One region of the Blastococcus saxobsidens DD2 genome, then DNA from elsewhere that is predicted to be linked to it. Evidence: riboswitches for the same ligand, from Rfam matches in the RefSeq annotation. Region 1 holds a riboswitch; each other region holds the start of a gene.
The links. A riboswitch is a leader RNA that binds a small molecule or an ion and turns the genes downstream of it on or off. The one in region 1 is predicted to bind cyclic di-AMP.
Positions count from the first base shown of each region.

Region 1 (2,253 bases):
ATGCCGAGGCCGGGTCCCCCGCCTGAGACACCGGCCGTCGTCCCACAGGCCCGCATGCGATCGGCCCACCGATGCATCCGGTGGATCAGCGTTCGAGTTCTGCACGACCGGTGATCTCGGTGGGGGCTGCGATCAGTACCAGCCCTTGGACTGGAAAGCAGCCCACGCGCCGCAGGGGGAGCCGTACCGGTTCTGGATGTAGATCAGCCCGGCGTCGATCTGCCGGTAGCCGTCGGAGGTCTTGGCGATGCCGGTGCCGGCCCAGGTGGAGTCGAGGAACTGCGCGATGCCGTACGCGGTGCTCCGCGGGTTCTGCGCGTTGGGGTTCCAGCCGCTCTCCTTGCCCCACAGCCTCTCCAGGCAGCCGAACTCGCTGCCGGAGCCGCCGAGCTTCTGCATCGCGTAGTTCTGGTAGGAGCCGGACGGCGCGGCCTGGGGGGCGGGTGCGGCCGGCGCGGCCGGGGCCCGGCTCGCACGAGCCGCCGCGGCCTCGGCCTGGCGTGCGGCCTCGGCCTGGCGCGCGGCCTCGGCCTGGCGTGCGGCCTCGGCCTGGCGTGCGGTCTCCTGACGGGCAGCCTCCTCGGCCGCCTGGCGCGCGGCCTCCTGGCGGGCCGCCTCCTCCGCGGCCTGGCGCGCGGCCTCCTCGGCCGCGATCCGCGCCGCCTCCTCGGCAGCCCGGCGGTCGAGCTCGGCCTGCTCGGCAGCGGCTCGGGCCTCCGCGGCGGCGGTCTGCTCGGCGGCGCGCTCGCTGCGGCTGGCGGCGAGCTGCTCGAGCGAGTCGGCGGCGGTGTCGGCGACCTCGGCGACGTCGGCGGGCGCCTCGGTGGTGATGCCCAGCTGCGCCGCGACGCTCACCGACGCCAGCTGCGGCTTGGCGTGCGCGGCCGGCTCGTCGGCGACGACGACGGTGGCCACGAGGCCGCCCGCCGCGGCGACCGCCAGCAGGAGCCCCGCCCGGCCGGCCGGTCCCGGGATGCGGCTGCGGCCGCCGGTCGGGCGCAGGGCACGGGCGATGGAGGTGGCGCGAGGCTTCATGGGGTGGGACTGCTCCTGGTGCGGGGCGCAGCAGGCGGCCGGCCGACACGGCGGCGGGCTGCTGCGGGATGGTCGTGGCAGCGGGTGCGGGCGGGGCCCGGGCTCAGCGCGGGGACGGCGCCCGCGAGACCGCGTACCTGCTGCAGTTCCGTGCCAGGTGGGCCCGTGGGCTCGCCATGCGGCGGCGCTCCGTTCCTTCCGATGGCCGCCTACCGAGTTAGCTGACGGGTTCGGGCGGGAAGTGGCCCTACCCGCGCCGCGACGTGCGCGGCGCGCGATTCACCCCAGTGCTGCGGTGGGTCCCCGGCTCGCCCGCGGCTCGATGACTGCGGGTGACTCGGCGGCGCCCGGGCGGACCTCCCCGGATGGGGAGTGGACGACCGGCCGGGCGGAGCCACGGTAACCACCGTTATCGGGCCGTGACAATCCCCCGGTGACAAAACCTCCGGAACCCGGGGGCTCAGGGCAGCCGCCACACCGTCGTTCGGCGCACGGCCGCCGGCCGGGTGGGCGACGGCTCGGTGTCGGGGACGTCGTACACCGCCAGCGCGGCCAGCCGGTCCTCCGGCAGGTAGATCCGCCCCGGGTCGCCGATCAGCACCTCGGCACCGCCCGCGCGGGCGGCGTCCAGGAACGGCAGCACCCGGTCGGTCATCTCCCGGTCGTAGCAGACGTCGCCGGCCAGGATCACGCCCACGTCGGGCGGCTCGTCGCCCAGCACGTCGCCCACCGGGGTGATGCCCGGTGTCCCGTTCAGCTCGGCGTTGACGGTGACCGCGGTCAGCGCGAACGGATCGACGTCGCTGGCCAGCACCGCGGCCGCGCCGGCCCGGGCGGCGGCGACGGCGACCAGCCCGCTCCCGGCACCGAGGTCGAGCACCGTGCGCCCGGCGACGAGCTCGGGGTGGTCGAGGACGTACCGCGCGAGCGCCTGGCCGCCCGGCCACGCCGCGGCCCAGAAGGGTGGATCGGTGGAGGTGCGGCCGTGCTGGGTCTCCATCGCCTCCCACAGGGCGACGACGTCGGCGGCGACCAGCAGTTCCACCTCCGGCACCAGCGCGGGCCGCACCGGACGGGTGTGGGCGCGGACGAACTCGGGCGGGACGGTCAGCACCCGGTCAGTCTGCGGTGCCTGGCCCGCTGGCGCTGCCGGCACCCGGCCGGTCACAGCCGGAGCGACCAGGACGACAGCTGCCCGGCGGGCCGGAAGCCGAGGGC
Region 1 covers NC_016943.1:2,880,839-2,883,091, forward strand. The annotation lists gene BLASA_RS13680 (lytic transglycosylase domain-containing protein) at 133-1,035, opposite strand; cyclic di-AMP (ydaO/yuaA leader) riboswitch at 1,226-1,370, opposite strand; gene BLASA_RS13685 (class I SAM-dependent methyltransferase) at 1,496-2,149, opposite strand; gene BLASA_RS13690 (GNAT family N-acetyltransferase) at 2,200-2,253, opposite strand, start outside.

Region 2 (2,253 bases), 970 kb from region 1:
CCGACTGGATGCTCACCGAGCACGTCCGGCTGGCCGGGTTCGAGCAGGTGACGGTCACGACCGGCGGCAGCACCTGGTTCGAGGGGCCGCGCCGGCTGGTCCACCGGATCGAGATCGCGCTGCTGTGGCTGATCGGGGTGCGCCACCGGGCCGACTCCGGCGAGGGGATCTGCACGTTCGTCACCGCGGTCGCCGCCTGATCGCCGCGGCGACGTCCGACCGTGGATGCGCCAGTCGGCGGATACGGCCCGTACGACGAGGAGCGCCCCCGCCCGATCCCGGGCAGGGGCGCTTCTCGTCGGTCCTGGAACCCTGCGGCCCCGTGGTCGGTTACCGGAACGCCACGTGCGGGTGGTCCATGTGGTTGGCCGTCGGGGATCCACGGTCGGCCATGGCCTGCCACGTCCAACCAGTCCACGGACCGGCGATCCGCTGCCGCCAGATCACGGACTCGACGCCGAGCCGGGCCGCGTTGTCGATCACGTACTGGGCCACGGCGTCACCCTTGGCGCGGTCGGTGTACACCATGAAGTCGGCCGCCCGGCCCTGGGTCGGGGTGTGGCCGGGGCGCGTGAGGATCCTCGAGACGCCGAACCGCTCGGCGACCTCCTGGACGGCCGGTCGGACGTGCGAATCCCAGGCACCGTAGGAACGCGAAGCCGCAGCCGGTGCGGGCGACGCAGCCGGGGCCGGGACGGCCCGGCCCGATCGGGTGGCACGAGGAGGAGCCGCGCTCGGCGCGGCAGCCGGGGCTGCTGCACCGCTGAGGACGAGACGCTGACCGACGCGCAGGACGTTCGGGTTGCCCCCGATGACCTGCCGGTTGAGGGCGTGCAGCTGCTGCCAGGTGGTGCCGTGGCGGGCGGCGATCCTGGCCAGCGTGTCGCCGGAGCGGACGACGTACGTGCCCGAGGCGCTCGGTGCCGACCTGGCGGCGGACGGCGCCGCGCCGGACCCGCCGATGCTGAGCACCTGCCCGACGCGCAGGGCGTTCGGGTTGGCGCCGATCGCGCCGCGGTTGTCGGCGTACACGCTGCGCCACGAGGTGCCGTGGCCGGCCGCGAGCTTGCTGAGGGTGTCGCCGGAACGGACCGTGTGCTCCCCGGTGTGTGCCGCCGCCGGAGCGATGGACCCCAGGGTGACGGCCGATGCTGCTGCGAGGACCACGGCCGGGTAGGCCACGGCCGTCACGGCGCGATTCCGGGTGGGACGACGGTGTCGGCCCAGGGTGCGGTAGCGATTGAGCATGGGTGGTGAGCCTCTCGCCGCCTGCGGAGTTAGCTGTCGGGTTCGGGCGAGAGTTGCCCGGCCGCATGCTGCGGCTTCACCCCGAGGCCCGGAGGGCCACTGATCGGTGGGTCCCCCGCGCCTGCCCGTCGTCTCGACGCCTCCGGTGGCCGTGGGCAGGTTCGGCGGGCGGCCATCCGGGTCCACCGATCGGCGGACGTGCGAAGGCTAGGCAGACGGGGCCGAAGACCAGTAGGTCGTACCCGACCTTTTCCGAGACCCTCCGCGAAGAAGCACGCCGCGTGACCGGTCGTGAGCGCAGCGCCCCGCTTCCCGTGAGCGGGGGCGCTGACACCCGAAGGCCCGATCGGCGGCCGGGGTCACGGGCCGTCGATCGAGCCGGGGCCGGTCCGCGCCGGGCAGGCGATGCCCGCCCGGCGCGGACCGGGTGTGCGATCAGGCCTGGTCGGCGGCCTGGCGACGGCGGTACGCAACCGCACCGGCGGCAGCCGCACCGGCGACGGCGACCGCGCCGATACCCATCGCGGCCTCGTGCTCGATGCCGGCGGTGCTGCCCGCGCCGGTCTCGGCGCCACCGGTGGGCATCTGACCCATCTGGGAGGCGGTGAAGGCACCACAGGCGGCCGGGGCGGTGGCCTCCAGCGGCAGCGACGGGTCGAGCGAGCTCTGACCGGCCTCGGCGTCGTACGTGCCATTGCCGTTCACGTCGATACCGTGCACGACCAGCACCGCGGTACCGGCCGCGAACGACTCCTGCGTGGCCTGGTCGATCGTGAACGTGCGCTCGTAGGTGTAGCTGTCATCCTCGGGGGTCGGGAAGCGGTCGACGGCCAGGCCGCTGTCGGCACTGGTGTCGCCCTCGGTGGTCAGCGAGGAGCCGATCATCCCGTAGAACGGCTGACCATCGGCGGTGGTGATGATGCCGTCGCCGTCCGAGTCGGCGGATGCGGGCGGGCAGACCCCCTCGGCACCGATGTGGAAGTGCTGGGCGTGCGGGGAGCCCGC
Region 2 covers NC_016943.1:1,913,818-1,916,070, reverse strand. The annotation lists gene BLASA_RS08995 (class I SAM-dependent methyltransferase) at 1-200, shown strand, start outside; gene BLASA_RS23415 (LysM peptidoglycan-binding domain-containing protein) at 331-1,191, opposite strand; cyclic di-AMP (ydaO/yuaA leader) riboswitch at 1,255-1,397, opposite strand; gene BLASA_RS08980 (hypothetical protein) at 1,684-2,253, opposite strand, start outside.
Region 2: linked by a shared signal. The riboswitch ahead of BLASA_RS23415 (LysM peptidoglycan-binding domain-containing protein) and the one ahead of BLASA_RS13680 (lytic transglycosylase domain-containing protein) in region 1 are both predicted to bind cyclic di-AMP.

Region 3 (2,253 bases), 860 kb from region 1:
GCGATGTCGGCGGCCTACGCCGCGGCTCTCGGCGCTCCGATCTGCATCACCGACTCCTACCGGACCTACGCCGGCCAGGTGCGGTTGTACGGGCAGAAGCCGGCGCTCGCGGCGGTGCCCGGAACGAGCAACCACGGCTGGGGGCTGGCGGTGGATCTCTGCGGCGGCATCCAGGCGTTCGGCACCCCCCAGTACGCCTGGATGGTGGCGAACGCCGGTTCAGATTCCTGCACCCCACGTGGGCTGATCCCGGCACCGGCCGCGAGGAGCCCTGGCACTGGGAGTACGCGGGCAGCTGAGAGCGGCCCGGGTGCCGGCGGCCGCGGCGGAATTGTCGGTGCCTCCTCCTAGCGTGCGGAACGACTCACGGAGGAGAAGAAGCGATGCTCATCGACTGCGACACCTGCACCGCCCGGGGGACCGGCTGCGCCGACTGCGTGGTCACCGTCCTGCTCGGGGCCCCGCCGGGATGGCAGGGGGTCGATCCGGTCGTGGTGCCGATGACCGGGCGCACCGGTGGTCCTGCACCGGTCACCGCCGAGGACGTCGTGCTCCCGCCGCCCGGCGTGGTGGTGGAGTTCGACGACGTGGAGCGCCGGGCTGTCCGCGCGCTGGCCGAGGGGGGCCTGGTGCCCCCGCTGCGTCACCGCGACGGCGCCGACGGCCACGGCGGCGAGGGATCCGGACGGCGCACGGGCTGATCGTCCCGTGCCCGTCGGAGCGGCCGCAGATACACCCGTCCGGGTGTATCCCGAGGTAGGCGCGCCGTACGGGGCGGGATGCCGTCCCACCCGTTCTCACCGTTCCCGTTTGTCACAGGCACATCAAGGTCGTTAGGGTCGTCGCCGTTCGGCCGGGTGGTCGTCACCCGTCGAGGGGTGGCCTCGACCGAACACCGCCTAATCACCGCGCGGCGTGCAGTCCCGGCGCCCGGGGTGTACCGGGGACCCACCGCAGTTCTGGGGTGAGTTCTCCCGCGGCCGGCTCGCCGGTGCGTGGGGGATAGGGCCAGTCTTCCCAGCCCGAACCCGTCAGCTAACTCGGTCGGCGGTAGCTGAGGAAGAAACGGAGAGCCGCCGCACGTGGCGACCCCAGACGCACCCCTGAGGCATGTCCGCGAACAGCGCCACACCGAACGCGAGGTGGCTTTCACGCGGAGTCCCCGCTCGGGGGCGTTGCGCTCCGGTCTCCTGGTCAGCGCCGTCGCTGCCGTGACCGTGACCCTGCTGCCGGCCACGGCGTCCGCCGTCCCCGATGAGGTCAGGACCGCCGACCAGGCGGCCGCCCGGGTGGCCGAGGCCAGCCACGAGCTCGAGGTCGTCTCCGAGCAGCTCAACGATGCACGGGTCGTCCTCGCCGGGCACCAGGCCGCGGCGACGACCGCCGGCGCGGCCGTCGTCGCCGCGGAGGGTCAGCTCGCGGCCCTCGACGGGCAGATCCGCCAGCTGGCCCGCAGTGCCTACACCGGCAGCGGCATGTCCCCGCTCGACCTCCTCCTGACCAGTGACTCGACCGACGAGCTGATCTTCTCCCTGGGCACCCTCGATGCGATCGCGGAGCACACCGACGAGGTGCTCACCGAGGTGGAGCAGGCGGCCGAGGTGGCCGACGAGTCGCGGGAGGCGGCGGCCGCCGCCACCGCCGCGGCGCAGGGCGTCGTGGACGAGATCACCGTCACGCGGCAGGAACTCGAGCGCAGGATCGCCGACTACCAGCGGCAGTACGACGCACTCACCGCCCAGCAGCAGGAGGAGGTGGCCCGCGCGCACGGAGGTGAGAGCCTCCCGGCGCCCAGCGGCGTGACCGCCCCCAGCTCCGCGGCGCAGGTGGCCGTCGACACCGCTCTCGCGCAGGCCGGCGACCCGTACGTGTGGGGCGCCGGTGGTCCGAACGCCTTCGACTGCTCCGGGCTGACGTCCTACGCCTACGCCGCGGCCGGGGTGATGCTGCCGCACTCCAGCCGGATGCAGTCGCAGATGGGTGTTCCGGTCTCCCGTAGTGAACTGCAGCCGGGCGACCTGCTCTTCTTCTACAGCCCGGTCAGCCACGTCGCCATGTACATCGGCAACGGGCAGATGGTGCACGCCTCGACCTCCGGCCAGCCGGTCAAGGTGGCGAGCGTGACAGCGATGGGCAGCTTCAACAGCGCCCGCCGCATCGTCGGCTGACAGTCGCGGGAGCATCGCAGCGAGCGCCGGCGCCCTCTCCGGAGGTCACCGGCCCTCGTCGTCCCGGCGCCCGGTCCGACGCCGC
Region 3 covers NC_016943.1:2,018,956-2,021,208, forward strand. The annotation lists gene BLASA_RS25920 (M15 family metallopeptidase) at 1-351, shown strand, start outside; gene BLASA_RS09525 (hypothetical protein) at 384-701, shown strand; cyclic di-AMP (ydaO/yuaA leader) riboswitch at 887-1,066, shown strand; gene BLASA_RS09530 (C40 family peptidase) at 1,212-2,168, shown strand.
Region 3: linked by a shared signal. The riboswitch ahead of BLASA_RS09530 (C40 family peptidase) and the one ahead of BLASA_RS13680 (lytic transglycosylase domain-containing protein) in region 1 are both predicted to bind cyclic di-AMP.